One region of the Diaphorobacter nitroreducens genome, then DNA from elsewhere that is predicted to be linked to it. Evidence: predicted binding sites of a transcription regulator. Region 1 holds the regulator's gene; each other region holds the start of a gene.
What was found. The regulator FNR, encoded in region 1, switches genes on or off when oxygen is low (the NO sensors DNR and NnrR bind a similar motif). The targets are predictions, from matches to a motif close to TTGATNNNNATCAA.
Positions count from the first base shown of each region.

Region 2: the regulator FNR is predicted to act here: its motif matches at 4,325-4,338, upstream of BA022_RS03485 (type IV pili methyl-accepting chemotaxis transducer N-terminal domain-containing protein).
Region 3: the regulator FNR is predicted to act here: its motif matches at 1,561-1,574, upstream of BA022_RS03035 (cation-transporting P-type ATPase).
Region 4: the regulator FNR is predicted to act here: its motif matches at 5,834-5,847, upstream of BA022_RS11770 (CZB domain-containing protein).

Region 1 covers NZ_CP016278.1:2,128,979-2,136,353, reverse strand. Annotated here, with positions in the region: gene ccoP (cytochrome-c oxidase, cbb3-type subunit III) at 1-600, shown strand, start outside; gene ccoG (cytochrome c oxidase accessory protein CcoG) at 685-2,127, shown strand; gene BA022_RS10000 (FixH family protein) at 2,189-2,467, shown strand; gene BA022_RS09995 (hypothetical protein) at 2,544-2,831, shown strand; gene fnr (fumarate/nitrate reduction transcriptional regulator Fnr) at 2,873-3,616, opposite strand; gene hemN (oxygen-independent coproporphyrinogen III oxidase) at 3,788-5,170, shown strand; gene BA022_RS09980 (sulfite exporter TauE/SafE family protein) at 5,174-5,893, shown strand; RNA gene ssrS (6S RNA) at 6,300-6,479, opposite strand; gene BA022_RS09975 (cell division protein ZapA) at 6,534-6,878, opposite strand; gene BA022_RS09970 (hypothetical protein) at 6,875-7,114, opposite strand; cobalamin riboswitch at 7,149-7,375, shown strand, end outside.
Region 2 covers NZ_CP016278.1:740,933-748,307, reverse strand. Annotated here, with positions in the region: gene BA022_RS03500 (sodium-translocating pyrophosphatase) at 1-814, shown strand, start outside; gene BA022_RS03495 (aldehyde dehydrogenase family protein) at 922-2,355, shown strand; gene BA022_RS03490 (DUF2889 domain-containing protein) at 2,431-2,991, shown strand; gene BA022_RS03485 (type IV pili methyl-accepting chemotaxis transducer N-terminal domain-containing protein) at 3,402-4,244, opposite strand; gene moaA (GTP 3',8-cyclase MoaA) at 4,391-5,527, shown strand; gene mobA (molybdenum cofactor guanylyltransferase MobA) at 5,588-6,223, shown strand; gene moeA (molybdopterin molybdotransferase MoeA) at 6,250-7,375, shown strand, end outside.
Region 3 covers NZ_CP016278.1:645,817-653,191, reverse strand. Annotated here, with positions in the region: gene BA022_RS03045 (O-acetylhomoserine aminocarboxypropyltransferase) at 1-581, shown strand, start outside; gene BA022_RS03040 (alpha/beta fold hydrolase) at 581-1,402, shown strand; gene BA022_RS03035 (cation-transporting P-type ATPase) at 1,747-4,485, shown strand; gene BA022_RS03030 (HAD family hydrolase) at 4,498-5,190, opposite strand; gene hemH (ferrochelatase) at 5,230-6,288, shown strand; gene BA022_RS03020 (Lon protease family protein) at 6,285-7,375, shown strand, end outside.
Region 4 covers NZ_CP016278.1:2,498,770-2,506,144, forward strand. Annotated here, with positions in the region: gene gspM (type II secretion system protein GspM) at 1-519, shown strand, start outside; gene gspN (type II secretion system protein N) at 536-1,348, shown strand; gene gspD (type II secretion system secretin GspD) at 1,353-3,698, shown strand; gene BA022_RS11765 (GspE/PulE family protein) at 3,711-5,099, shown strand; gene BA022_RS11770 (CZB domain-containing protein) at 5,230-5,754, opposite strand; gene BA022_RS11775 (LLM class flavin-dependent oxidoreductase) at 5,951-6,982, shown strand; gene gspF (type II secretion system inner membrane protein GspF) at 7,044-7,375, shown strand, end outside.

The DNA of each region.
Region 1 (7,375 bases):
GCTAACGCAGAGTTGCAGCCCCTGTACGCGCGGTTCGAGGCCATGCAGCCCCAAGAGATGGCGGCCGACACAGCGGCCATGGCAATTGGTGAGCGTCTGTTCATGAACAACTGCGCGCAGTGTCATGGTTCCGATGCCCGCGGCAGCAAGGGCTTCCCCAACCTGGCCGACGGTGACTGGCTGCACGGCGGTGCGCCTGATCAGATCCAGAAGACCATCCACGATGGGCGCATTGGCGTCATGCCTCCCATGGCGGCCGCCGTGGGCTCGCCGGAAGATGTGCGCAACCTCGCCCACTATGTCCTGAGCCTTTCGGGAAGCCCGCATGACTCCCTGAAGGCGTCTCTGGGCAAGTCGAAGTTCACTGCGTGCGCTGCATGCCACGGGATGGACGGCAAGGGCAATGTGGCCCTGGGTGCCCCTAATCTGACGGATGACATCTGGCTGCATGGCTGGGGCGAAGCTGCCATCACCGCTATGATCAACAATGGCAAGACCAACGAGATGCCTGCCCAAACGGGCAAGTTGACCGATGCACAGATCAAGGTGTTGACGGCATACGTCTGGGGTTTGTCCAATAAGGCCGGCGCCCCGCGCTGATGCTCCCTGTGCGGCCGGCTCCCCGTCGAGGGGCGCCGGCCGTTTTGCGTTTTGGAAGTTGCACTTCCTTTTTGAGATTCCACCATGAAGCCAGCCGAAGGTCAGCCCCGTAAGGTGATTCCTATCACGCCAGTGGGGGCCGAAAGTTCGCAGACCGAGGTCATTTCGCTCTATGAGGCGCAAAAGAAAATCTATCCACGCTCGATAAGTGGAGTGTTCGCACGTTGGCGTTGGGCGATGGTGTTTCTGACACAGCTGGTTTTCTATGGCCTGCCATGGCTGGAGTGGGGCCAGCGCCAGATGGTGCTCTTTGACCTCGGAGCACGCCGTTTCTATATTTTTGGTTTGGTGCTTTACCCGCAGGACTTCATTTATCTGACGGGTTTGCTGATTATTTCCGCGCTGTCGCTTTTTCTGTTTACCGCAGTGGCGGGACGCCTGTGGTGCGGCTTCTCCTGTCCCCAGACCGTATACACGGAAATGTTCATGTGGATCGAGCACAAAGTCGAAGGCGACCGCAGTGCCCGTATGCGCCTGGACAATGGTCCGTGGACATTTGAGAAGATCTGGAAAAAATCTGTCAAGCAAGCCATTTGGATTGCGGTCGCATTCTGGACCGGCTTCACCTTCGTGGGCTATTTCGTTCCGATTCGCGAGCTGGGGGGAGAGTTGCTGGCCCTGCAAGGAGGGTGGCAGATATTCTGGGTGATCTTCTATGGGTTGGCCACGTACGGTAACGCAGGATTCCTGCGCGAGCAGGTATGCAAATACATGTGCCCTTATGCGCGTTTCCAAAGCGCAATGTTCGACAGGGACACGCTGGTCGTCTCTTACGATCCTGAGCGCGGCGAGCCTCGCGGGCCCCGTAACAAGACGGTAGACCACAAAGCTGCGGGACTGGGTGACTGCATCGATTGCACGCTGTGTGTCCAGGTCTGCCCAACGGGTATCGATATTCGCAACGGACTGCAATATGAATGCATTGGTTGCGGTCTCTGCGTGGACGCTTGCAATACCGTGATGGACAAGATGAAGTATCCGCGCGGGCTTATTCGCTTCTCAACGCAGAACGGCGTCAAGAACCACTGGACCCAATCGCAAATGCTCAAACGCGTGCTGCGACCCCGTGTGTTGTTCTATTCAGCGGTGCTGGTGGTGTTGTGCATCGGCATGCTGGCCAGCTTGGTGGTACGCACCCCGTTGAAGGTGGACATCGTGCGCGACCGCGCTGCGCTCTCGCGCATCGTGGCGGGAGGCAAGCTGGAAAATATCTACCGGCTGCAGATCATGAACGCCACGGAGGGGGCGCAGCGCTACACCATCAGCGCCCACGGTATGGAAGGGCTGGAAGTGGCGTCCGAGACCGCAATTGACATTGGACCGGCGGAATCCCGATGGGTGGTTGTCCGTCTTCAAATTCCGTATGGCTCAGCATCTCCTGGATCGCATACGGTGTATTTCGATATTCAAGCGCAGGGTGATAAAGCCCAAGTGGCAGAGAAATCCGTATTCCTCGTACCCCGCTGAAGGCGGTCGTGGAATACAAATGAACAAGCTGTGCTCATAAATGAGCGAGGAGTTAATATAAATGTTGAGTAATTCCCCCATGAAACTGGACGACGACGGAAAGCCTTGGTGGACGTTTGGCCATGTCTGGCTTGTCATCGCGGGGCCGGTGATTGTCATCATTGCGGGCTTCGTGACCCTCTGGCTGGCCGTGAGCAAACCCGACCCCGTCATCGCGGAAGACTATTACCAACGGGGCTTGAACATCAACGAGACCCTGAAGGAGTCTGGGGGCGACATGACGCCTGCCATGAAGGGGCGCAACCATGCAGCTACTCCGCTGGAGGATCAACCGCGCTGACCGGCAGGGCGAGTCCTCTTTGCATGCCGGAGAACAGATGCTAGGCTGTCAACTACACTTGCTAGGAGATGGGCGAATGTGGATGCAACGATTGATGTGGATCGCGTGGCCGGCCTTTTTGATGGCGGGCGTCATGGAAATGGTAGTGTTCGCCTTCGTGGATCCAGAAGCGCTGCAGTGGTTTGATCAACCCCTGCATCTCTCGCGCGAAGGTGTGTATACCATCGCCTTCTTCACGTTCTGGTTCGTACTCATGGCTTCCAGCGCATTGACGACGCTGTTGTCACTCTCGCCCTTTGAGTTGAATCGCTGCCCCGTGCCCAAAGGGGCGCGGCCGGCTGATTGCGCCAAATACGTTTCCTGATCTTTCCGCCGATCAGTTATGAATGAACAAAAAACCGAGGCTTAATGGCAGGCTTGCTGGCTGTTGACAATGCGCTTCAGCGCATCGGTATCGACGATGCGCACATGGCGCTGTTTTACTTCCACAATACCTTCTTCCACGAACTTGGAAAACGTGCGGCTGACGGTTTCCAGTTTCAATCCCAGGTAGCTGCCGATCTCTTCGCGTGTCATGCGCAGCACCAATTCGGATTGTGAGAAACCCCGAGCATGCAAGCGTTGTACGAGATTCAACAGGAATGCGGCAAGGCGTTCCTCGGCACGCATACTCCCCAGCAACAGCATGACCCCATGCTCACGAACAATCTCGCGGCTCATGATCTTGTGCACATGGTGCTGTAGTGCCGTTACTTCGCGCGACAACTCTTCAATACGGTCGAAGGGCATGACGCATACTTCGGCGTCTTCAAGCGCCACCGCATCGCAAGTGTGGCGGTCGCTCACGATGCCATCCAGGCCGATGATCTCGCCCGCCATTTGAAAACCCGTCACTTGATCGCGACCGTCTTCGGTGGCGACACAGGTCTTGAAGAATCCGGTGCGGATGGCAAAAAGGGATGTGAAGGGTTCACCGTTCCGGAAAAGCGTGCCGCCACGCTTGATCTTGCGTCGTACAGCAACAATGTCATCGATGCGCTTGAGTTGCTGGTCGTCCAGACCCACGGGCATGCACAGCTCACGCAGATTGCAGTTTGAGCAGGCAACTTTGATGGTCTGGAGATTCGTATGCATGGGAACCCTGTTCATGGCTTGAGCTTACCTCTGAACGGCTGGGAGACATGGAATGCCGTAGGCCGTTGGACGACTTTGAGCCGAAGTCAAATTGTCGCCACAAGGACCTTATGGGCGCTTGATCAACGTCAAGGACTCATGGGGGACTCTACGGCACAGTGATATGAAAGTGCAAGGAATCCCGTCATGACCGTTGTTACAACAGAGCTCCTGCGTCGCTTTGACGTCCCAGGGCCGCGCTACACCTCTTATCCGACTGCTGATCGTTTTGTCGAGGCTTTTGGCGAGCGGGAATACATCCTTGCGCTGCAGCAGCGTCGCGTGGGTTCGGTAGCCAAGGCGATGCCTTTGTCGCTTTATGTCCACATCCCGTTTTGTGAATCGCTGTGCTATTACTGCGCGTGTAACAAGATCATTACCCGGCATCCAGAGCGGGCAGAGGTCTACTTGCGTTACCTCAGCCGTGAGATCGACCTGCATACGGCGCACTGCGGTGTGGGTCAGCATGTGAGCCAGCTGCATTTCGGCGGAGGCACGCCTACTTTTCTGACGGATGACGGTTTGCGCGAACTGATGGGCATGCTGAGGCGCAGTTTCGTCCTCGTTCCGGGGGGGGAGTACTCCATAGAAGTGGACCCCCGGACCGTGGATGAAGCGCGGCTGGGATTGTTGGCGGAGCTGGGTTTCAATCGCCTGAGCTTTGGCGTGCAGGATTTCGACCCTGAAGTACAAAAGGCCGTGCACCGCATTCAGCCTGCCGAAAAGGTGTTCGCGTTGGTCGATGCGGCTCGGAAGCTCGGGTTTGAATCGGTGAACGTGGATTTGATCTACGGGCTGCCGCGACAGACACCGGAGTCGTTTGATCGCACCTTGGAGCAGGTAGCCGAGCTGCGGCCAGACCGGATCGCGCTGTATGCGTACGCTCACTTGCCAGAACGCTTCAAGTCGCAGCGACGCATCATCACGGCCGAGTTGCCCATGGCTTCGGCCAAGGTGTCCATGCTGGCCCGGTCACTTGATGTGTTCCAGGAAGCCGGCTACGTCTACGTGGGCATGGACCATTTTGCGCTGCCTGACGATGCGCTGGCGGTGGCCAAGCGGCAAGGCAGGCTGCACCGCAATTTCCAAGGCTATAGCACGCAGCCCGATTGCGACCTGATTGGTCTGGGCGTTTCTGCCATCGGGCGCGTGGGCGCTACTTACAGCCAAAATGTGAAAACGCTGGACGAGTATTACGACTGCATTAACCAGGGGCATTTGCCTGTGGTGCGCGGGCTGGCGTTGACCAAGGACGACTTGGTGCGCCGCGCAGTCATCATGGCGTTGATGTGCCAAGGTGAATTGCTGTTTGAGCCGTTGGAACAGTCCTGGCTGATTGATTTCCGCAGTTATTTCGATGCGGAATTACAGCAACTGCAAGAAATGGCGGCTCAGGGCTTGGTGAAAATCAGTGATGAGGGCGTTGAAGTCACGCCCATGGGATGGTATTTCGTGCGCGGCGTGGCCATGGTGTTCGACAAGTATCTGCAGGCTGACCGTAACCGCGCTCGCTTTTCCCGGATTATTTGACCCATGCTGTGGGCGCTGGCCACGACGGCCTTCCTGATGGGGCTGATGGGAGGGGCTCACTGTTTGGCGATGTGTTCTGTTCCCTGCGCGGCGCTTACGGGGCTGGGTGGCACGCCGGACGCCACCCACACCATTCAATGGGCGTCCCGCCGCGGAATCCTCCAACGGGTAGCGCAGTTTCACGTGGGGCGCCTGATCGGTTACGGCGCTGCAGGGGCGGTGGTTGCGCTGGCCATGGAGCAACTCGCATGGCTGGGGCAAAGCACCTCGGCATTGCGCCCCCTTTGGACGCTGATGCATGTGCTCATCCTCGCGTGGGGCGGGATGATGATGGTGCAAGCGCAGCAGCCCTTGTGGGTTGAGCGGGCGGGGCGTGCTGCCTGGGCGAAGGTCAAGCCCTTGGTCTCTCGGCCTGGCGGGCTCCTGACCGCGGGTGTGGCCTGGGCGCTCCTGCCATGCGGCCTTCTGTACACCGCACTGTTGACTGCCGCTCTCAGCGGAAGCGTGCTCCGCGGAGCCTTGTGCATGGTCCTGTTTGGCGTAGGAAGCGGTGTATGGCTGGTGCTGGGGCCGTGGACTTTTGGCCGCATTCGCGCTTGGATCGGCGTGAAGGGTGGGGCGTGGGGGTCTCGGCTGGCAGGTGGCGTGCTTTTTTCCCTGGGTGCATGGGCGCTGTGGATGGAGGTTGTCCATGGGCAGCCGGCGCCGTGGTGCGTGCCCTGAAAACAGCGTTTTTTGGAACCACAGCGACTCCGCGAAGCATGCCGTGGCAAGCGAATGGCGCAAACCGAGGCGCTCAGGCGTGACGTATCGCTGTCAGATCTATACCAGCGGAAGTGACGAGTCTGTTCTCATCGACGTGGAGAAATCCAGCTACACATCGCTGCCTTACTGGATGCGCCATCGTGCGTATGAGGGCGCGCTGCGTGTCGGCGTGATTGCCGAAGGACTGGGAAACGCCCGAACCACGCCAGGATATTTGCCATCGGTGCGACGACTACCAAGGTCTGCTCTGTGCCTTGCAGATGGGTGGGTTGCGCGCGCTGGCCGCGGAGCGCCGGATTTTCTGAGCAGGTATTGAGGTCGCTGGCACTCACCCGGAGCGAGGGCGCAAGCGATTACCGGAGAAAAGGTGTCTGCGAATGCCACCGGACCGGCATCCTGAACCGGGGGTTCAGGTGGGCGAGGGCAGCCAGGCGTTGGGTTCATCTGACGCGAGATGATCACGCTCACCGGGCGATGTACCAAGCCCGTGCTCAATGAGCATTGGTTCAAGGAAATATAAAGCCCGGCAGCACCGCAGACATGTTCATTGTAGTGGGCCGTCCGTGTGCAGCCAGGGGCCAGGCTTTTACCGTAATGGTTATAGGAGGCGCCCATCCTCGCCCAGCGCCTCGTCCAGGCGCAGGAGCAACTGCTGCACGCGCTCATCGCTGTCGTGCACGTGCAGCGCGACCGGGGTGGGGACGATGCGCGCAGGGGCTGAGGCGGCTGCCAAATCGGCGGCTTCGCGGTCGGCGATCTCGAAAGCCAGGTTGAGGGCCGCCAGCACGGCGATGCGCTCACGCGCGCGTACTTTGCCCGCGTCACGGATGCGCGTCATGGCGGTATCCACGCGCTCGACCGCCTCCAGCAGGCGCGACTCCTGGCCGTCCGGGCAGGCCAGGAGATAGCTTTGCTGGAGGATCTGTACCTCGATCTGCTTCATGGCGCGTCTTTCGTCTCGGCAGTGCCGGGGAGTTCGGGCTCGGCAGGCAGGCGGTCCAGCAATGCGTTCACGCGCGCACGGGCAGCCTGCAGGCGGGATTGGAGGGAATCGCGCTCCTGGGTGAGCGCCGCGACCTGCTGCGCCAACAGGGCATTGGTGCGCTGCAACTCGGCATGGCGCAGCAGCAGCCGCTCAACGCGCTCGGCGATCTGGTCGATGGAAGAGGGGGAGGCCATACGCTGCCGATTGTAGGGATCGGCGTGCGAACCATCGTAAAATTGCGCAGTTGGTGCTCGCGGCGTGGTTCACATGCCGCAGTTCAACGGGAAGCAGGGAGGGACTCTCCGCCATGGAGTGTGTCCTGTGCCTGCGCTGCCCCCGCAACGGTCAGCGGATGAGCCGTACCTCGGCTCCCTCTTCATTGACAAGCCACTGAGCGCCTTGAACAAGCGTTTGGGAAGGCGATGCAGAGCGTTCCGCCAGCCCGGATACCGGCC
Region 2 (7,375 bases), 1.4 Mb from region 1:
GCTCAGCATGGCGGGCATCGTGGTGGCGCTGGACGCCTACGGCCCCATCACCGACAACGCCGGCGGCATTGCCGAGATGGCCGAGCTGCCCAGCAGCGTGCGCGACATCACCGACCCGCTGGACGCCGTGGGCAACACCACCAAGGCCGTGACCAAGGGCTACGCCATCGGCTCGGCGGGCCTGGCAGCACTGGTGCTGTTCGCCGACTACACGCACAAGCTGGAGAGCTTCGGCCAGGCGATCCGCTTCGACCTGAGCGACCCGATGGTCATCGTGGGCCTGTTCATCGGCGGGCTCATTCCCTACCTGTTCGCCGCCATGGCCATGGAGGCCGTGGGCCGCGCCGCCGGCAGCGTGGTAGTGGAGGTGCGTCGCCAGTTCAGCGAGATCCCAGGCATCATGGAAGGCACGGCCAAGCCCGAGTACGGCCGCGCGGTAGACATGCTGACCAGCGCCGCCATCAAGGAGATGATCATCCCCAGCCTGCTGCCCGTGGCCGTGCCCATCATCGTGGGCCTGGCGCTGGGGCCGAAGGCGCTGGGCGGCCTGCTCATGGGCACCATCGTCACGGGCCTGTTCGTGGCCATCAGCATGTGCACCGGCGGTGGCGCCTGGGACAACGCCAAAAAGTTCATCGAGGACGGCCACCACGGCGGCAAGGGCAGCGACGCGCACAAGGCCGCCGTCACCGGCGACACCGTGGGCGACCCCTACAAGGACACGGCCGGCCCGGCGGTGAACCCGCTCATCAAGATCATCAATATCGTGGCGCTGCTCATCGTGCCGCTGGTGGTGAAGTTCCACGCCGGCTGACCCAGCACTATCAAAAAAGAAGCTGCCAGCGCCCGTCCCTTGGGCGTTGGACGGCACTCCGGCTCGTAGCCCAGCACGCTGCGCGCGCCTGCCGCACAATCAGGCCCATGCAGCTCCACCACATCGCCAACGCCGGCGTGGCCTCGACTTCGGGCCGCACCATTGCCGTGATCGACCCCTCCGACGGCCAGCCGTACGACGAAATCCAGCGCGGCACGGCCGAGGACATCGATGCCGCCGTGCATGCGGCGCAGCAGTGCTACCACAGCGTGTGGCGCAAGCTGGCCCCGGCCGAGCGTGGCAGGCTGCTGATGCGGCTGTCGGCCAAGATCACCGAGCATGCCGAGGAGTTGGCCGCCATCGAGCAACGCGACTGCGGCAAGCCCACCCGGCAGGCACGGGCCGACGCACACGCCCTGGCGCGCTACTTCGAGTTCTACGCCGGCGCCTGCGACAAGCTGCACGGCGAGACCATTCCCTACCCCGACGGCTTCAGCGTGTTGACCTGGCGCGAGCCGCATGGCGTGACCGGCCACATCGTGCCCTGGAACTACCCCATGCAGATCTTCGGGCGCTGCGTGGGCGCCGCACTGGCGGCCGGCAACGTGTGCGTGGTCAAGCCGGCCGAGGACGCCTGCCTGTCCCTGCTGCGCGTGGCCCAGTTGGCGGTCGAGGTGGGCTTCCCTGCCGGCGCGCTGAACATCGTGACCGGCTACGGCCACGAGGTCGGCGACGCGCTGGCGCGCCACCCCGGCATCCAGCACATCAGCTTCACCGGCAGCCCCAAGGTGGGCACGCTGATCCAGCAGGCCGCCGCCGAGCGCCACTGCCCGGTCACGCTGGAGCTGGGCGGCAAGAGCCCGCAGATCGTCTTTGCCGACGCCGACCTGGACGCCGCCGTGCCCGTGCTCGTGAACGCCATCGTGCAGAACGCCGGGCAAACCTGCTCGGCCGGCTCGCGCGTGCTGATCGATTCCCTGATCTACGAACCGCTGCTGGAGCGCCTGTCAAAGGCCTTCGAGGCGCTGCGCGTGGGCCCCGCCGCCATGGACCTGGACCTGGGGCCGCTGATCCGCCAGAGCCAGCAGCAGCGCGTGTGGGATTACCTGTCCGATGCGCAGGTGGCTGGCATTCCCCTGGCCGCGCAGGGCACCGTGGTGGACGAAGCGCCCGACACGGGCTTCTACCAGGCACCCACCCTGCTGCGCGACGTACCGGCGCAGCACCGCCTGGCGCAGGAAGAAATCTTCGGCCCCGTGCTGGCCGCCATGCCCTTCGACGACGAAGACCACGCCGTGGAGCTCGCCAACGGCACGCCCTTTGGGCTGGTGGCGGGCGTGTGGACGCGCGATGGCGCGCGCCAATTCCGCATGGCGCGGCGCATTGCCAGCGGCCAGGTGTTCATCAACAACTACGGCGCAGCCGGCGGCGTCGAATTGCCGTTTGGCGGCGTGAAGTCCAGCGGACACGGACGCGAGAAGGGTTTCGAGGCGCTCTACGGCTTCACCACCCTCAAGACCGTGGCCATCCGCCACGGCTGATCCCTGCGAGCCGCGTGCCCTGCGGTGCCCCGCCAGTGCTCGCTTGGCCGCTGATACGTTTCCCATCTCGACCCCATGCCTCTGTCATCCCCTGCCCCCCGCACTGCCCGCCATGTCCGACGCGTCACCTACCAGGGTTACGAGCGCGAGGACGGGCTCTGGGACATCGAGGGCGAGCTGCACGACAGCAAGCCGCAGGACCTGCCGTCGCTGCGCTACCCGGACGGCGTGCGCCGCGCGGGCGAACCCATCCACCACCTGTGGCTGCGCGTCACCGTGGACCGCGACCTGGTGGTGCGCGCCATCGAATCCGCCATGGATGCCCACCCTCTGGCGGGCTGCACACAAGCGCAGCGCGCCCTGCAGGCGATGGTGGGCTGCAGCATGGCGCGCGGCTGGCGCCAGTCCATCCAGACCCACCTGGGCGGCGTGGCCGGTTGCACCCATCTGCGGGAACTGCTGTTCAACCTGGCCACGGCCACGTTCCAGACGATTCACGCCGCATTCCAGAATGAAGGCGACGAGCCGCCGCGCCACCTGGGCCAGTGCACGGGTTGGGACTTCAGCGGTCAGGGAGTGAAGGAGCACTACCCGCAGTTCTACGGCCGCGCGCCGCGCACGCCGAAGGCAGCCTGATCGGCAATCGCTCCCGATTCAATAGCTGCCCGCGCTTTCTGCACGGGCGCTAGAGGCACTTTTTGCCCATAGGCCTGATTTAGATCGACCGCATGTGCTGGCGCGCGGCTCAGGTTCACCATCCGGCCACTCGCGGAGGATGAATAGCGCTTGAACGGCTCGGCCCGACGGACGGCCTGCGCCAACCCCTGGTTAGCCAGCCCTGGTTAGTAGAGCGAGTGGAGAGTGGCGTGGCACATCCGCCGGGGACTCGCGGCTGGGCGGTCGAGCCAAAGCCGTGTCCCGCGCGCCACAGCTGCTGCCCAGCGGGGCAACCAGCCCAGCCACGTCGGCCTTCCCTCCCCCGGAAAAGCGGTGCAGCCGGGCTGCCGCGCCGATGAGACACGCAGTTGCTCTTGTGGCCGCAGGGGTCAGCCCAGCACGTCCTGCAGGGCCACCTCGTACAGCGAAGTCAAGCTGTCCGTAACCTCCAGCAGGCGCTCGCTGGTGGTGGCCACGTTTTCCAGGCCGCGCGGGTCTGGCTGGCGCTTGAGGGCGGCCTCGAAAAACACCCACTGCGCCTGGCCCAGTTCCAGTGCCGAGCGGATGGCAGGGGTGGAGATGGGTGCCTTGTTCAACTGCGCGAGGGCACGCTGGAACTCATCGGCGTCGCCCGTCATCTGCTCGCGCACCGTGCGGCTGTCAAGGCCGGCGGCCAACAGCTCATAGTTCTTGGCCAGGCGCTGCGACAGCATGCGCTGGCGCCCGGCGGTGTTGACCAGGCGTGCCGTGGGCGCCTGGGCCAGCCGCTCGAGGGCCTCGGTGGTGGTGTTGGCAGCAGCCAGCATCTGGTCAGCCTGGGCCGACACGGCCTGAAAGCCCTCCTTCGTCGGCGCCTGGGCCGTGAGCGCGTCCAGGCGGTCCGCGTTGCGGCGCACGTCCGCCAGCAGCCGCGCCACCTCGGGCGGCCAGCTCTGGCGGTCCATGTCCTCAAAGCCGGAATGCACCTGCCGGCGGGTGTGTTCCAGCGCATCGCGGGCGCGCGCGGCGCCCACGTTCAGGTACAGCTGGCCGTAGACCTTGGCGGTGCGCTGGGACAGCGCCCGAAAGCGCGCCGTGCGGTTGATGGCCGTGGCCAGGGCCATGCGCGCCTGGGCCGACAGCGGCAGGGCCGGCACCAGCAACACGGTGGCCAGCGCGCGCACAGCGGTGCGGCGGCCGCGCCGGCAGGTGGCGACGGAGGAAGGGGTGGGGACTGGGCGTTGGTTCTGCATGCGCCGTATTCTCAAATCGCCCTCCCGCGCCCCCTATGACACTGGTCAAAGGCACTTCATGTCGCCACCGTGACAGCAGATTGATCAACATCAATTTAGCGGGCAGCCGCCATACCCCTACGACGCCGATGGGGCACAATTTCGCCATGGCTGAACGTGTCATTCCCCTCGTGGATCAGCGCAGCAAGGTGCTGCAGCCCCCTGCGCTCCTGGCCGCGGCACCCGCTACCGGACTGCTGCAGGACACGCTCTCCCGTCCCTTGCGCGACCTGCGCATCAGCGTGACGGACCGCTGCAACTTCCGCTGCGGCTACTGCATGCCCAAGGAAGTGTTCGACAAGCACTACCGCTACCTGCCGCACAGCGACCTGCTGAGCTTTGAAGAGATCACGCGGCTGGCGCGCCTGTTCATGGCGCATGGCGTGCGCAAGATCCGCCTCACCGGCGGTGAGCCGCTGCTGCGCAAGGACCTGGAGAACCTGGTTGCCCAGTTGGCGGAACTGCGCACGCTGGAGGGCCGCGTGCCCGACCTCACGCTGACCACCAATGGATCGCTGCTGGCGCGCAAGGCGCGCGCCCTCAAGGCCGCGGGCCTGCGGCGCGTCACCGTGAGCCTGGACAGCCTGCAGGACGACGTGTTCCGCCGCATGAACGACGTGGACTTTCCGGTGGCCGACGTACTCGCCGGTATCGAGGCCGCGCAGGCGGCGGGCCTGGAGCACATCAAGGTCAACATGGTGGTCAAGCGCGGCACCAACGACCACGAGATCCCGGCGATGGCGCGCCACTTCCGCGGCACCGGCATCACGCTGCGCTTCATCGAATACATGGACGTGGGCGCCACCAACGGCTGGCGCATGGATGAGGTGCTGCCCTCCGCCGAAGTCATCGCGCGGCTGCAGGCCGAGCTGCCGCTGGTGCCGCTGGCCGCGCAGTCCGCCGGCGAGACCGCTAAGCGCTGGGGCTACGCCGGCCCCGACGGTCGCCACGACCCGCGCTTGGGCGAAGTGGGCGTGATCAGCAGCGTCACGCAGGCCTTCTGCGGCGACTGCAACCGCGCGCGCCTGTCCATGGAGGGTCGGCTGTACCTGTGCCTGTTTGCCTCGCAAGGCTGGGACCTGCGCAGCCTGCTGCGCGGCAGCGCCGGCGACGCGCAGATCAGCGCCGCCATCGCCCACATCTGGCAGGGGCGCGGCGACCGCTATTCCGAGCTGCGCGCCAGCCTGCCATCCGAGACGGGCAGCGGCCAGCGGCGCATCGAGATGAGCTACATCGGCGGCTGAGCCGCCGCCGCGCCGCACGGACCGGCCCCGGCGCGGCGTTCACCACCCTTCTTCTTTCCCATGATCGACACCCACGACATCACAGGTCTCATCCTCGCCGGCGGCCGCGGCTCCCGCATGGGCGGGGTGGACAAAGGCCTGCAGAACTTCCGCGGCCTGCCCCTGGCACTGCACACGCTGATGCGGCTGCAGCCGCAGGTGGGCGACGTGATGATCAACGCCAACCGCAACCTGGCGGCCTATGAATCATTCGGAGTGCCGGTGTGGCCTGATGGCCTTGCCGACTACGCAGGCCCGCTGGCGGGCTTTCTCACAGGGCTGGAGCGTTGCGAGACCCCTTGGCTGCTCACCGTGCCCTGCGACACACCGCTGTTCCCGGCAGACCTTGCCGCACGCCTGGCCCAGGCCGCCATGCGCGAGGGCGCCGACATTGCCATGGCAGCGGCACCCGAGGCCGACGAGCGCGATGGCACCGTGCGCGTGCGCACCCAGCCGGTGTTTTGCCTGCTGCGCGTGACGCTGCTGGAGAGCCTGGTGCGCTTCACGCAGGGCGGCGGGCGCAAGATCGACCGCTGGACCGAACAGCACGCCTGCGCCGTGGTTCCGTTCGACCAGCCGGGCGACGACCCGCATGCTTTCTACAACGCCAACACCCTGGCCGAGCTGCACGCCCTGGAAGGCCTGGGCCTCCGCTGAGCTGCAACCCTCCTTGCCCGTACCGCATGAAAACCATTGACCAGATCGCCGCCGAGTTGCAGGGCTACGACCCGCAGGCGCTGCGCGCCGCCGATGTGAACACCTTCCTGGAGCGCCTGGTCGCGCCCGTCACCCGCACCGAAGAAGTCGGCATCTTCGACGCCCTGGGCCGCGTGCTGGCGCGGGACGTGGTCTCGCCCGTCAGCGTGCCGCCGCACGACAACTCGGCCATGGACGGCTACGCCTTCGACGGCGCCCAACTGCAGCCCGGCCAACCGCTGGTGCTGCGCCCGGTGGGCTCCACAGCCTTTGCCGGCGCCGCCTGGACCGCCACCGTGGCCGCAGGCGAGTGCGTGAAGATCATGACCGGCGCCATCATGCCGGCGGGGCTGGACACCGTGGTGCCGCAGGAGTTCACCACTGCCGAGCCCGACGGCCACATCCGCATCGCACCCGACGTGCTGCGCCGCGGCGACAACCGCCGCCTGCTGGGGGAAGACCTCATGCAAGGCCGCGTAGCGCTATCAAAAGGAGAGCTGCTAGCGCCTGCCGCGATTGGCCTGGTGGCCAGTTTGGGCCTAAAAACGGTGACGGTGTACCGCCGGGTGCGCGTGGCCTATTTCTCCACGGGCGACGAGATCCTCAGCCTGGGCGAGCCACCGCGCGAGGGCGCGGTGTACGACAGCAACCGCTACACGGTCTTTGGCCTGCTGACACGTCTGGGCGTCCAGGTGATCGACCTGGGTGTGGTGCGCGACGACCCCACACTGCTGGAAGCCGCCTTCCGCCATGCGGCCGCCGAGGCCGACGCCATCATTACCAGCGGCGGGGTGAGCGTGGGCGAGGCCGACCACACGCGCACCATGATGAAGCAGCTGGGCGACGTGGCGTTCTGGCGCATCGCCATGCGCCCGGGCCGGCCGATGGCGGTGGGCCGCCTTCGGCCCGAATTACAAGCCAAATCCGGCCCTAACGCTCGTCCATCAAGCGTTAACAGCTATCAAGATGGAAGCATTCAGAGTGCAGACGGCAGCAGCGTGCTGTTCGGCCTGCCGGGCAATCCTGTGGCGGTGATGGTCACCTTCCTGGCTTTCGTCCGCCCCGCACTGCTGCGCATGATGGGCTGCACGCGCAGCGCACCGCCGCTGCTGC
Region 3 (7,375 bases), 1.5 Mb from region 1:
ACGGCTTTCACAACATGGTGTTCACCGAGGAGAGCACCGTGGGCGCCTTCCTGCTGCGCGCTCGCCGCGAGGGCCTGCGCGACTTCGGCGCCTGCATGAGCCCGCACACCGCCTGGCTGATCCTGCAGGGCATCGAGACCCTGCCGCTGCGCATGGAACGCCACATGCGCAATACCGAGAAGGTGGTGCAGTTCCTGGCCAGCCACCCGTTCGTCGAGCGCGTGGGCCACCCGCTGCTCGAGTCCCACCCCAGCCACCAGCTCGCGCAGCGCCTGCTGCCGCGCGGCGCGGGCTCGGTGTTCAGCTTCGACCTCAAGGGCAACCGCGAGCAGGGCAAGACGTTCATCGAGACGCTCAAGCTCTTCAGCCACCTGGCCAATGTGGGTGACTGCCGCAGCCTGGTGATCCACCCCGCCTCCACCACGCACTTCCGCATGAGCGACGAAGCGCTCGCCGCGGGCGGCATCAGCCAGGGCACGATCCGCCTGTCGATCGGACTGGAAGATGCCGACGACCTGATCGACGACCTCAAGCGGGCACTCAAGGCTGCGGAGAAGCAAGCGGGAAAGGCAGGTGCGTGATGTACGTGCAAGTCAACGGCGCACAGACCTACTGCTACACCGGCGGCAAGCCCTTCGATGCCGCTAAGCCCACCGTGGTGTTCATCCACGGCGTGCTCAACGACCACAGCGTCTGGGCGCTGCAAAGCCGCTACATGGCAAACCATGGCTGGAACGTGCTGGCCGTCGACCTGCCCGGCCACAGCAAAAGCGCGGGCGATGCCCCTGCGAGCGTGGAGCAGGCGGCCGACTTCGTGGGCGCCCTGCTCGACGCACTGTCCATCCAGCGCGCCGCGCTGGTGGGCCATAGCTGGGGCTCGTTGATCGCGCTGGAGGCCGCCGCACGCCTGGGCGGGCGCGTGAGCCATCTGGTGCTGGTCGGTACGGCCTACCCGATGAAGGTGTCGCCCGCGCTCATCGAGGCATCGCAGACCGACCCCGAGCAGGCGCTGCGCATGGTCAACGTGTTCTCGCGCAGCACCCTCGCGCCCCCCTCAGGCGCGGGCTTCTGGGTGTACGGCGCGGGCATGGCGCTGGGCCGCAAGGTGCTGCGCAGCAACCCGCAGGTCAATGTGTTCCACCGCGGCTTCGTCGCCTGCGACAGCTACTCCCATGGCGAGCAGGCCATCGCAGCGGTGCAGTGCCCCGTGCTGTTTGCCTTGGGCACACAAGACCAGATGACCGCGCCCAAGGCCGCGCAGGGGTTGATCCAGGCCGCGCGATCCGCGGACAAGGACGTGCAGATCGTCCATCTGCCGGTGGGCCACCACCAGATGACCGAAGCACCGGACGCAACGCTGTTCGCCATCCGCGACTTCCTGGCAAGACGCATCTCCGCCTAAGATCGTTGCACGGCAGGGCCGGCGGTGCAGGGCATCCCCTGCAGCGCTCCCCTGCCCAATGGATGACGGGCGCCGCCGCCTCGGCAGAGGGATATGACTTCCCCTGCCACATGCGAAACACTGGCCCCTGCTTGCCCGCGGCGACCATTTACGGCCACGTGATGCATATCAAAAATAGCATTAAACGCCCAACCAGCAAGCGCAGTCAGCTATTGTTTATATAGCAAACGAAGGCCAATAGCGGCCACTTTCCCCGGCCTGGCACTGGGGCATTGGCACGGTCCACGCCTGCGGACCTAGACTGGGTTCACTCGACCAGTCGCGTCGTCCGGCGCCCGCCCTGCATGCACCTGCCCCCATCCACCGATGCCCGCGACACCCCGTGGCATGCGCTGTCCGCTGGCGAAGCGCTGCAACGGCTGCAAACCGACGACCGCCACGGCCTGGCGCATGCCGAGGTGGCGCGGCGCCTGGCACGCTTCGGCCCCAACCGCCTGCCCGCGCCGCCGCGCCGACCGGCCTGGCTGCGCCTGCTGCAGCAATTCCACAACGTGCTGATCTACGTGATGCTCGCTGCCGCGACGGTCACCGCGGCACTGGCGCACTGGATCGACACCGGGGTGCTATTGGGGGCCGTGATCGTCAACGCCATCATCGGTTTCTTGCAGGAGGGCAAGGCCGAGTCGGCGCTGGACGCGATACGCCACATGCTCTCGCACCAGGCCACGGTGCTGCGCGGGGGAGAGCGCCAACTGGTGGCCGCCGACCAGCTCGTGCCGGGCGACATCGTCATCCTCGCGTCCGGCGACAAGGTGCCTGCGGACCTGCGCATCCTCACGGCCCGCAGCCTGCGCGCCGACGAGGCCGTGCTGACGGGCGAGTCCGTGCCCTGCGACAAGCATGAAGCCACCGTGGCAACCGACGCCGCTTTGGGCGACCGCCGCAGCATGCTCTACTCCGGCACGCTGGTGGCCGCGGGCACCGCTTTGGGCACCGTGGTGGCCACGGGCACGAACAGTGAACTGGGGCGCATCAGCACGCTGTTGGCCCAGGTGCAGGCGAGCACCACGCCGCTGCTGCGGCAGATCGCGCAGTTCAGCCGCTGGCTGGCGCTGGCCATCGGGCTGTTCGTGCTCGCCACGTTCGCCATCGGGGTGCTCTGGCGCGCTCAGGCACCCGCGGACATGTTCATGATGGCCGTGGCGCTGGCGGCCTCGGCCATCCCCGAGGGGCTGCCCGCCATCATGACCATCACCCTGGCCATGGGCGTGCGGCGCATGGCGCAGCACAACGCCATCATCCGCCACCTGCCGGCAGTGGAAACGCTGGGAGCCGTCACGGTGATTTGCTCCGACAAGACCGGCACCCTCACTTGCAACGAGATGACCGTGCAGCGCGTGGTGACCGCCGACCATGTCATAGAGGTGACCGGCAGCGGCTATGCGCCGCAGGGGGGCTTCCTCATCGGGGGCGTGCCCATCACTGCGCAAGAACACCCTGCCCTGCAGTCCGTGGCCCAGGTGGCGCTGCTGTGCAACGACGCCACGCTGCACGACGGTCCCCAGGGCTGGAGCCTGACGGGCGACCCGACGGAGGGCGCGCTCGTCACCCTGGCGCTCAAGGCGGGGCTGGACGCAACGGCGCTGCATGCCCGCCAGCCACGCATCGACGCCATACCGTTCGAGTCCGAGCACCGCTTCATGGCCACACTGCACCACGACCACGCGGGGCATGCGGTGATCCTGGTGAAAGGAGCGCCCGAGCGTGTGCTGGACATGTGCAACGCACAGCGCCAGTGGCCCGCCGATGGCGCGGGCACCGATGCCCCGCTGCAGCACGACTACTGGCGCCGCGCGGCCAACGACTGCGCGGCGCGGGCGCTGCGCGTGCTGGCGATCGCCATCAAGCGCGTGCCGGCGCAGCAGCACGCGCTGCAGTTCGCCGACATGGAGGGCGGCTTCACGCTGCTCGGGCTGCTGGGCAGCATGGACCCGCCGCGCCCCGAGGCCGTGGCCGCGGTGGCCGAATGCCAGGCCGCGGGCGTACGCGTGAAGATGATCACCGGCGACCACGGCGAAACCGCACGTGCGATTGGCGCGCAGCTGGGCATCGGCCTGGGCCGCCCCGCCCTCACGGGCGCCGAGATCGAGCTGCTGGACGACGCCGCCTTGCGCGACGTGGTGGCCAGCGTGGACGTGTTCGCCCGTGCCAGTCCCGAACACAAGCTGCGCCTGGTGCAAGCCCTGCAGTCCCGCGGTGAAGTCGTGGCCATGACAGGCGACGGCGTGAACGACGCGCCCGCACTCAAGCGCGCCGACGTGGGAGTCGCGATGGGCAGGAACGGTACCGAGGCCGCCAAGGACGCGGCCGCCATGGTGCTGACCGACGACAACTTCGCCACGCTGGGCCATGCGGTGCGCGAGGGCCGGGGCATCTACGACAACGTGCGCAAATTCATCCTGTTCATGCTGCCCACCAACGGGGGCGAGGCGCTGATCGTGTTTGCCGCCATCGCATTCGGCCTGCTGCTGCCGCTCACCGCGGCGCAGGTGCTGTGGATCAACCTGGTCACGTCCAGCACGCTGGGCGTGGCGCTGGCATTCGAGCCCGCGGAGAACGACGTCATGCGCCGCCCTCCCCGGCCTCCGCAGGAAAAGCTGCTGTCCGGCCTGTTCGCGTGGCGTGTGCTCATGGTGGCGGTTTGCATGGCGGCGGCTTCGCTCGGGCTGTTCCTGTGGGAGCTGTCCAACGGCGCTGCGATCGAAACCGCGCGCACCATGGCTGTCAGCGCGGTGGTGGTGATGGAGATGTTCTACCTGCTCAACAGCCGGCACATCGAGCGCAGCGTGCTGTCGCGCGAGGGACTGCTGGGCAATCCCAAGGTGCCGCTGACCATCGCCTTCTGTGCGCTGCTGCAACTGGGCTTCGTGCACCTGCCCTGGATGCAGGCCGTGTTCGGCTCCACGGACCTGTCTGTGCAGGAATGGTCGCGCGTCCTGCTGGCCGGGCTGGCCGTCTTCACGCTGGCCGAACTGGAAAAGGCAGCTCTGCGGCGCTGGCGCGCACGCCGCGCCCATCGCTGACACGGACCACGCCTACCCCAGCAGACGGCACAGCGCGGCCAGGTCGCGCACGGTGGCAGGGGGCGCCACCGCGTGCGGCCACGCCGCATCGCCCCGATTGAGCCAGGCCGCCTGCATGCCGGCGCCCAGCGCGCCATGCGCATCCAGCGTGGCATCGTCGCCTATGTGCAGCACGGCTGCGGGCGGCAGGTCCAGCACCCGCGCCGCCTCATGGAAGATGCGGGGGTCGGGCTTGGCAATACCGAACTCGCGGGCGCTGATGCTGGCGCGAAAGTACCGTCCGATGCCGATCACCTGCAGGTCCGCATTGCCATTGGACAGCGCCACCACCGGGTGGCGCGCCGAGAGGAATTCCAGCGCCGCGATCGCATCGTCGAACAGCTCCACCCGCTGGCGCTCGGCAAAGAACACGTCGAACCCCTGGTCCGTGAGCGACTCGTCCTCGCCCGCCTGACGCAGCGCTGCGCGGATGGTCTCGCGGCGCAGCACAGTCAGGTCGTGCGACAGGTGCGCATGGGCGGACGCCACCTGCGCACGGAGCATGCGGGACGTATCGGGCGACGCCAGCAGCGCCGAGGCGCCGGGCGCCACCGTGAGCAGCCACTCGATCAGCACCTTCTCAGCCCGCGCAATGGTGGGCCAGATAGGCCATAGGGTGTCATCCAGGTCAAGAGTGATGGCGCGGATGCGGGAAATATCGAGCATGGACCGAGCATACCGCCCGGCATTTGCCACAATCACCGCATGCCCGCCTCGCCTTCTCACCATGCCGCCCAGACGGCCTCAGCCTCTTCGATCCAGACCGCCGCAGCACGCGAAAGCACCGCCATTCTGCTGTGCAACCTGGGCACGCCAGACGCCCCCACCGCACCGGCGCTGCGCCGCTATCTGGCGCAGTTCCTGGGCGACCCGCGGGTGGTGGAAATTCCGCGGGCGCTGTGGCTGCCACTGCTGTACGGGATCATCCTGCGCACGCGGCCGGCCAAGTCGGCCGCCAAGTACGCCAGCATCTGGACGGAAGAAGGCTCCCCGCTCGCCGTATGGACGGCCAAGCAGGCGGTGATGCTGCGCGGCTGGCTGGGCGAGGCCGACCAGCCGGTGCGTGTACTGCCCGCCATGCGCTACGGTCAGCCGGCCATTGGTGCGCAGCTGCAGGTGCTGCAGGACGCCGGCGTGTGCCGCGTGCTGGTGCTGCCGCTGTACCCGCAGTACTCGGCCACGACCACCGCCAGCGTGTTCGACGACGTGGCCGCGTGGGTGCGCCGCTCGCGTTGCTTTCCCGAGCTGCGCTTCGTGAACGACTACCACGACCACCCGGACTACATTGCCGCGCTGGCCCAATCGGTGCGCGCGCACTGGCAGCGCGAGGGCGGCCCGGCGGACAAGCTGGTGATGAGTTTTCACGGCATTCCCGAACGCAATGTGCGATTGGGCGACCCCTACGCGGAGCAATGCCGCAACACGGCCCGGCTGCTCGCGCAGGCGCTGGGGCTGGGCGAAGACCGGTACCTGCTGACCTTCCAGTCGCGCTTTGGCAAGGCCCGCTGGCTGGAGCCCTACACCGAACCCTCGCTGGTGGCGCTGGCACAGGGCGGCACGCGCCGCGTGGACGTGATGTGCCCAGGCTTCACCAGCGACTGCCTGGAAACGCTGGAGGAGATCAACCAGGAGGCACGCGAGGCCTTCCTGCACGCAGGCGGCCAGGACTTCCGCTACATCCCCTGCCTGAACGACAACCCCGCCTGGATCACCGCCTTGAGCCGCATTGCACAACAGCACCTGGCGGGCTGGAGCCAGCCATGAGCGCGCCCTGCACGGCACTCGCACCCGGCCAGCTGCGCCTGAGCATCCGCCCCGAGAGCCTGGGCTTTGACGATACGCGCGCGCTGGTGGCCGAGCCCCTGCCGTGGATCGGCCAGCAGCGCGCGTTCGATGCGGCCCGGTTCGGGCTGACCATGCAACAGCCCGACTACCACCTGTTCGTGCTGGGCGAGGTCGGCAGCGGCCGTGCCTCCCTGATGCGCCAGGCCATGGACGAAGCGGCCGCCAGCCGGCCCGTGCCGCCGGACCTGTGCTTTCTGCACGATTTCGACGCACCCGAACGTCCACGCGCCCTGCGCCTGCCCGCGGGCCAGGGGCGCCAGCTGCGCGACCAGATGGCGAGCTGGAGCCGCCAGCTGGAGGCGGAGATCCCCAAGCGCCTGGCTGCGCCGGACGTGAAGAACGAGCGCGAGCGCATCCACAAGCGCTACCAGAGCGACGAGGCGCGCGCCTTCAGCCAGTTGGCCGACTTCGCGCGTGCACGGCGGTTTCGCCTGTCGCGTGAACAGGGGCAGATGGTGTTCACCCTGCTGGGCCCGGGCGGCGAGCCGCTGACGGAGGCCGATGGCGCAGCGCTCGGCGCACCCGAGCGCGCCGCCATCGAGCTGGCCGAGCAGGAGCTGCGCACGGAGATCGTGCGCTTCCTGGAACAGACCCGCCCGCTGGAGCGCGCGCGCGACGATGCGCTGGCGCAGCTTCTGCGCCAGAGCGCCGGCCCGCTGGTGACGCACGGTCTGGACGACATCCGCCAGGGCCTGCGCAAGCAGATCAAGGACGCGGTCAAGCTGGGACGCTGGCTCGACCAGGTGCAGCGCGAGGTGCTCGACGACCTTGAGCTCTTCGTGCCTCACGAAGGCGAGCAGCCCGACGATCCGCAGGAAGAGGAACGCCGCGACCAACTGGCCAACCTGCTGGCGCTGTGCCAGGTGAACTTGGCGGTGGACAACGCTTCCCTGAAGGGCGCGCCAGTGGTGGTCGAAGACAACCCGCAGCTGCGCAACCTGTTCGGCCACATCCAGTACGAATCCGGGGAAGACGCGCCGTATGCCGATTTCTCCAGCATCCACGC
Region 4 (7,375 bases), 370 kb from region 1:
CCCGCGCCGGTTCCCCCTGCGCTGGCCGCGCTGCGCGCCCACTGGGCCCGCATGGCGCCGCGCGAACAGTCCCTGGTGCTGGCCGCCGCGGCCGTGGTGGGGCTGGCCCTGCTGTGGTGGATACTGCTGGCGCCCGCACTGCAGCAGCTGCGCGGCTCGGGCGCACGCCACGCAGCCGTGGATGCGCAACTGCAGCGCATGCAGGCCCTGCAGGCCGAAGCGCTGCAGCTCAAGGACGCGCCCCGCCCACCCGGCGGCGAGGCCCTGCGCACGCTGCAGACCACGCTGGCGCAGCAATTGGGCGCAGCCGCGCAGATGAACGTCGCGGGCGACCGCGCCACCGTCACCTTCAAGGGCGCGCCCGCCGAGGCCCTTGCCCAGTGGCTGAACCAGGCGCGCAGCACCGCGCGCGCCGTGCCGCTGGAAGCCCGCCTGGTGCAAAGCGCCGCGCCCGCCAACGCCGCCGCGGCCGCCGTCCGCTGGGACGGCACGCTGGTGCTGGCGCTGCCCCCGCAATAGTCCACGCCCCCTGCCCGTGCCACGCTCCCTGCGCCCGACCCCTTCGCTGACACTGCCGCGCGCGCCCTGGCGCTGGGCCATGGCCGGCCTGTGCCTGGGCGCACTACCCGCGCTGGTGCTGTGGGCCCCGGCGCGCTGGCTGGCCACAGGCGTGCAGCAGGCCAGCGGCGGGCAACTGCAGCTGCAGCAGGCACGCGGCACCGTCTGGAACGGCTCTGCCCGCCTGGTACTGACCGGTGGCGCCGACAGCCAGGACCAGGCCGCCCTGCCCGGCCGGCTGCAGTGGCAGCTGCGCCCCGCGTGGAACGGGCTCAGCGCCCGCCTGACGGCCGACTGCTGCATTCCCGCCACCGCGCCGCTGCAGGTGCAGGTGGCGCTGGGCCTGGGTGCCGTGCGCGCCCAGGTGGCCGATGGCCAGAGCCAGTGGCCGGCTGCGGCGCTCGCGGGCCTGGGCACCCCCTGGAACACCGTGCAGCCGCAGGGCCGCCTGCAGCTGCGCACCCAGGCGTTCGCGCTGCAATGGGCCGCAGGGCGTCTGCAGATGCAGGGCCAGGTGCAGCTGGATGCGCTGGGCCTGTCCTCGCGCCTGTCCACGCTGCGGCCCATGGGCAGCTACCGGCTGCAGGTGCAGGGCGGCGGCGCGCCCACGCTGCAGCTGTCCACCCTGGAGGGCGCGCTGCTGCTGTCGGGCAGCGGCCAGTGGGTGGGCAAACGCCTGCGCTTCACGGGCGAGGCCAGCGCCGCGCCCGGGCGGGAGGCGGCCCTGGCGAATCTTCTGAATATCATCGGGCGGCGCAGTGGCGCGCGCTCCATCATCACCGTGGGTTGACCCTATGACCAACTTGCCCCGCCATTCCCTGCGGTTCACTCTTCATTTGATAGCTGCTAGCGCTTTATTGACGGGCGTTAGCAGCCAAATTCATGCACAAACCTCCGGACAGCGCGCCGGCAGTGTGCGGCCCAGCGAGCCGGTGACGCTGAACTTTGCCAACGCCGACATCGAGGCCGTGGCGCGCACCATGGCCACCATCACCGGCAAGAACGTGGTGGTGGACCCGCGCGTGAAGGGCCAGATCACGCTGGTGACCGAGAACGCGGTGCAGCCCAACGCGGCCTTCCAGCAGTTCCTGGCCGCGCTGCGGCTGCAGGGCTTCACGGTGGTCGAGTCGGCGGGCCTGTACAAGGTCGTGCCCGAGGCCGATGCCAAGCTGCAGACCGGCAACGTGAGCGTGTCCCAAGGCGGCGCGGGCGGCACGCCCGCGGGCGGGCAGGTCGTCACGCAGATCTTCAAGCTCAACTTCGAGAACGCGGCCAACCTGGTGCCGGTGCTGCGCCCGCTGATCAGCCCCAACAACACCATCAACGTGAACCCCGGCAACAACTCGCTGGTGATCACCGACTACGCCGACAACCTGCAGCGCCTGGCGCGCATCGTGGCGGCCATGGACGTCTCCAACGCCAGCGACGTGGAGGTGATCCCGCTGCAGCACGCCATCGCCACCGACCTGGCGCCGCTGGTGTCGCGCCTGATCGAGGGCGGCAGCGCCACTGCCACAGGCACTGCGCAGGGCGTGGCCCAGGGGCAGACCGACAATTCGTTCAAGACCACGCTGCTGGCCGAGCCGCGCAGCAATGCGCTGATCGTGCGCGCGGCCAACCCGGCGCGCGTGGCGCTGGTGCGCTCACTGGTGGCCAAGCTGGACCAACCAGCCGCGCCGGGCAGCTCCGCTGCCAGCGGCAACATCCACGTGGTGTACCTGAAGAACGCCGACGCCGTGAAGCTGGCCACCACCCTGCGCGCAGCGCTGGGCAGCGCGGGGGGCAGCGGCACCAGCAGCGGCGGCGGCACGGGAACCGGCAACCTGTCGGGCGGCCTCACGCGGACCGGCGCATCGGGCCTGGGCCAGACCAGTGGCCTGGGCAACAGCACCAATGCCAGCGGCAATGCCGGCGGCCTGGGCAGTTCGGGCCTGGGAACGGGCCAGGGCAGCAGCGGTAGCAGCGATGCCAACCAGCCGTCCACCGGCGGCATCATCCAGGCCGACCCGACGACCAACTCGCTCATCATCAGCGCGCCGGAGCCGCTGTACCGCCAGATCCGCGCCGTGATCGACAAGCTGGACGGCCGCCGCGCGCAGGTACTCATCGAGAGCCTGATCGTGGAGGTGAGCGCCAACAAGGTGGCCGAGTTCGGCATCCAGTGGCAGGGCGTGCTGGGCAATTACGGCAGCACGCTGGGCGTGCTGGGCAACAACTCCAGCGTGGCCGGACGCAACATCCTGGATCTGGCGCTGGCGGCGGCCACCGGCAACGTGACCTCCATCGCCAATGCCAAGCCGGCCGCCGGCATGAACCTGGCCATCGCGCCGCGCATCAACGGCAAGTACTACCTGGGGGCGCTGGCCAACTTCCTGGAAAACACGGGCGACGCCAACGTGCTGTCCACCCCGAACCTGCTCACGCTGGACAACGAGGAGGCGCAGATCATCATCGGCAACAACGTGCCGTTCGTGACCGGTTCCTACGCCAACACCGGCGGCAGCGGCGGCGCGGTCAACCCCTTCACCACTGTGGAGCGCAAGGACGTGGGCCTGATGCTGCGCGTGCGCCCACAGATCAACGAGAACGGCACCGTCAAGCTCACGATGTACCAGGAGGTCTCCAAGGTCGCGGAGAGCACGCTGTCCAATGCCAACGGCCCCTCCACGAGCAAGCGCTCCATCGAGTCCACGGTACTGGTGGACGACGGCAGCGTGATCGTGATCGGCGGCCTGCTGGAAGACAGCTATGCGCTGGGCCAGGACAAGGTGCCCGTGATGGGCGACCTGCCCGTGGTGGGCGGGCTGTTCCGCAACGAAAAGCGCACGCGCCAGAAGACCAACCTGATGGTCTTCCTGCGCCCCATGGTGATCCGCGACAGCGCCACCAGCGACGCACTGATGGTGGACCGCTACGAGGCCATTCGCGCGCTGCAGCAAAGCACGCAGCCCGCGCCCAGCACGATGATGAGCGGTGTGTCCGAGGCGCCGGTGCTGCCGCCCCTGCCCACCCCCGCCTCGTCCGCCGCGCCCGTGCAGCCCGCGGCCGCACCTGCGCCGCTGGCGCCGCTCGCACCCCAGCCGCCCGCGCGCACCGCCACGCCGCCCAGCATGGGCCAGTCGCCCTACAGCCCACAGTAAGGGGCCCGCCGCATGCGCCACCCCCTGCCCTACGCATTTGCGCGCAGCAGCCAGCTGCTGCTGGAAGACGACGGCCAGCAGCTCGTGCTGTGGCACGGCCCGCAGCCGGACGCCGGCGCGCTGTCCGAAGTGCTGCGCAAGCATGCCGTACACCAGTTCATGCCGCTGGACGCACCCACGCTGGCACAGCGCATCAGCGCGGCGTATTCGCAAAGCGAATCCAGCGCGGCCACGGTGGTGAGCGAGGTGGAAGAAGGCGCCGACCTCTCGCGCATGATGCAGGAGCTGCCCGCGGTGGAAGACCTGCTGGAGTCCGCGGGCGACGCGCCCATCATCCGCATGCTCAACGCCCTGCTCACGCAGGCCGTGCGCGACGGCGCGAGCGACATTCACATCGAGCCCTACGAGCGCCACTCCAGCGTGCGCTTTCGCGTGGACGGCACGCTGCGCGAGGTGGTGCAGCCCAACCGCGCACTGCACGCCGCGCTGATCAGCCGCCTGAAGATCATGGCGGACCTGGACATCTCCGAAAAGCGCCTGCCGCAGGACGGGCGCATCAGTCTGCGCCTGGGCACCCGCGCCGTCGACGTGCGCGTATCCACGCTGCCCAACGCCCATGGCGAGCGCGCAGTGCTGCGCCTCTTGGACAAGAGCGAGAGCAAGCTGAATCTGGAGGCCGTGGGCATGCAGGGCGAGGTGCTGGCGCGGCTCGCGCACCTGATCCAGCAGCCGCACGGCATCATCCTCGTGACCGGCCCCACGGGCTCGGGCAAGACCACCACGCTGTACGCGGCGCTGGCGCGGCTGGACGCCGCGCGCAGCAACATCATGACGGTGGAAGACCCCATCGAGTACGAGCTGCCCGGTGTGGGCCAGACGCAGGTCAATGCCAAGATCGACCTGACGTTTGCCAAGGCCCTGCGCGCCATCCTGCGCCAGGACCCCGATGTGATCATGATCGGCGAGATCCGCGACTTCGAGACCGCGCAGATCGCCATCCAGGCCTCGCTCACCGGCCACCTGGTGCTGGCCACGCTGCACACCAACGACGCGGCCAGCGCCATCACGCGCCTGACCGACATGGGGGTGGAGCCGTTCCTGCTGTCCTCGTCGCTGCTGGGGGTGCTGGCGCAGCGCCTGGTGCGCAAATATTGCGGCGAGTGCCACGGCGCAGGCTGCGACCACTGCGGCCATACCGGCTACGCGGGGCGCACCGGCGTGTTCGAGCTGCTGGTAGTGGACGACGCCATCCGCGCGCAGATCCACAACCAGGCCCCGGAGGCCGAGGTGCGTACCCAGGCCCTGGCCGGCGGCATGACGCTGATGCGCGACGATGGCGAGCGGCTGATCCACGCCGGCATCACCAGCCGCGAAGAAGTGCTGCGTGTGACGCGCGACTGAGCGGACAGGCCGCAGCGGCGCCTTTCAAAAACAGGAGCGCGGCGCGCTTGTCAAGACTGGGTTTTCAATACAAATTGCATTGAAAGCCAATACAGACAAGCGCTAGTAGCTCCTATATCAATAGCGCATTTCAGCGTTCACCTGCGGCCATCGGCTGGGGGGGACGCTTCCCGTGGTCCAGCCCGCGCTGCAGCTCCTTGAGCAGCAGCACCACCTGGCGCGACGCATGCTGGCAGCTCTTGAACGCCTGCTCGGCCCGCAATTGATCGCCCTGCGCCAGATGCGTCAGCAGCACGGCCGCCTGGTGGTGAAAGTACTGGTGGCGGCGCATCAGCATGTCGAAAGCAGGAAAGTGCCCCAGCGCCACGCGCCCGCTGCCGTGCAGCCAGCGGCCCAGTTCGGAACAGGTGTCGTCCACCACCGTTTCGGGGCGCAGCTGTTCGTCGCGCGCGCCCGCCAGCGCTTGGGCCAGCCAGGGCAGCCAGCGCTCGTGCATGACGATGGCAGCCTCGATGTCGAACGCCGCCAGGAGCCGCGAAGCCTCTTCGTCGTACAGCACCAGCGCGCTGGCCTCGCTCGCAGGCAGCGAAGTCCAGTCCTCAGGCGCGGCCAGGCCGTCGGCACGCGGCTGAAACAAACGGCTGAAGAACCCCATAGACACCCCCCGCACGCCCCGTGCATCACTTCCTGGCAGCGTCGCACAGGACGCTAAAAGTGACAATATGTTTCGTGTGTTGATTTAAAACAAATTCAGTATATCAATAGCAAAACGCTATGCACCATGCGGGGACCACTGCACCACCATACCCGCGGCGCAGCACGGATTTCACCCGCTGCCCACAATCGGTGCCATGACCGCACATTCCCTGCCTTTACTTTCCATGCTTGATCTCGTGGCCGTGCGCGAGGGCGGCACCGTGGCCCAGGCACTGCAAGTCGCCGTCCAGACGGCACAGCATGTGGAGGCGCTGGGCTTCAAGCGCTACTGGCTGGCCGAGCACCACAACATGCCGGGCATCGCCAGCTCCGCCACGGCCGTGCTGGTCGGCCACGTGGCCGGGGCCACGCGGTCCATCCGCGTGGGCTCGGGCGGCATCATGCTGCCCAACCATGCGCCGCTGGTGGTGGCCGAGGCCTTCGGCACGCTGGCCGAGCTCTACCCCGGCCGCATCGACCTGGGGCTGGGCCGCGCACCCGGCACCGACGGCGCCACCATGCGTGCCCTGCGCCGCGACCGCGTGGAGACCGAGGCCGACTTCCCCCGCGACGTGGCCGAGCTGCAGCAGCTCTTGGCGCCCGCGCAGCCGGGCCAGCGCATCACCGCCGTGCCGGGCGCCGGCACGCAGGTGCCCCTCTGGCTGCTGGGCTCCAGCCTGTTCTCGGCGCAACTGGCGGCGCAGATGGGCCTGCCCTATGCCTTCGCCTCGCACTTCGCGCCGCGCATGCTGCACGCGGCCATCGACATCTACCGCCGGCTGTTCCGCCCCTCGCCAGCCTGCGCCAAGCCCTACGTGGTGATCGGCGTGCCCGTGATCGCCGCACCCACCGATGACGAGGCGCAGTACCTGGCCAGCAGCACCTACCAGCGCGTGCTGGGCATCCTCACCGGCCAGCGCGGACTGCTGCAGCCGCCCGTAGAGGGTTATCTGCAGAGCCTCGCGCCGCAGGAGCGCGCCGCCGTGGCCGACTTCCTCGCGGTCGGCGTGGTTGGTGGCCCGCAGACCGTGCGCGAGGGCCTGCAGGCGCTGCTGGCCGCCACGCAGGCCGACGAATTCATGCTGGTGAGCGACGTCTACGACCCGGCGCTGCGCCTGCGCTCGCTGGAGATCACCGCCCAGGCGCACGCGGCACTGTCACCCGCAGCGGCTACCATGGCGGGCTGAACGGGTCGACTGCGGCCCGCCCAGTTTGCCCCTGCTCGCCCACCGCCGCTGACTTTCCCGCATGCCCGCCTATTCCTTCGAAGCCCTGGACGCCCAAGGCCATGTGCGCCGCGGCACCCTGGAGGCCGACAGCCCCAAGGCCGCCCGCAGCCTGCTGCGCGCCCAGGCCCTGGTGCCCCTGGATGTGGAGGCGCTGGCCGCTGGCGTCGCCCCCGGAACACCCCCCACGCTGGCGCAGCGGCTGTTCACGCGGCCGGTGTTCAACGCCACGGGGCTGGGCGTGTGGACGCGGCAGCTCGCCGGGCTGGTGGGCTCGGGCCTGCCGCTGGAGCGTGCGCTGACCGCGCTCGCCGAAGAGGCGGACGACGAGCGCCAGCGCCACCTGCTGGCCAC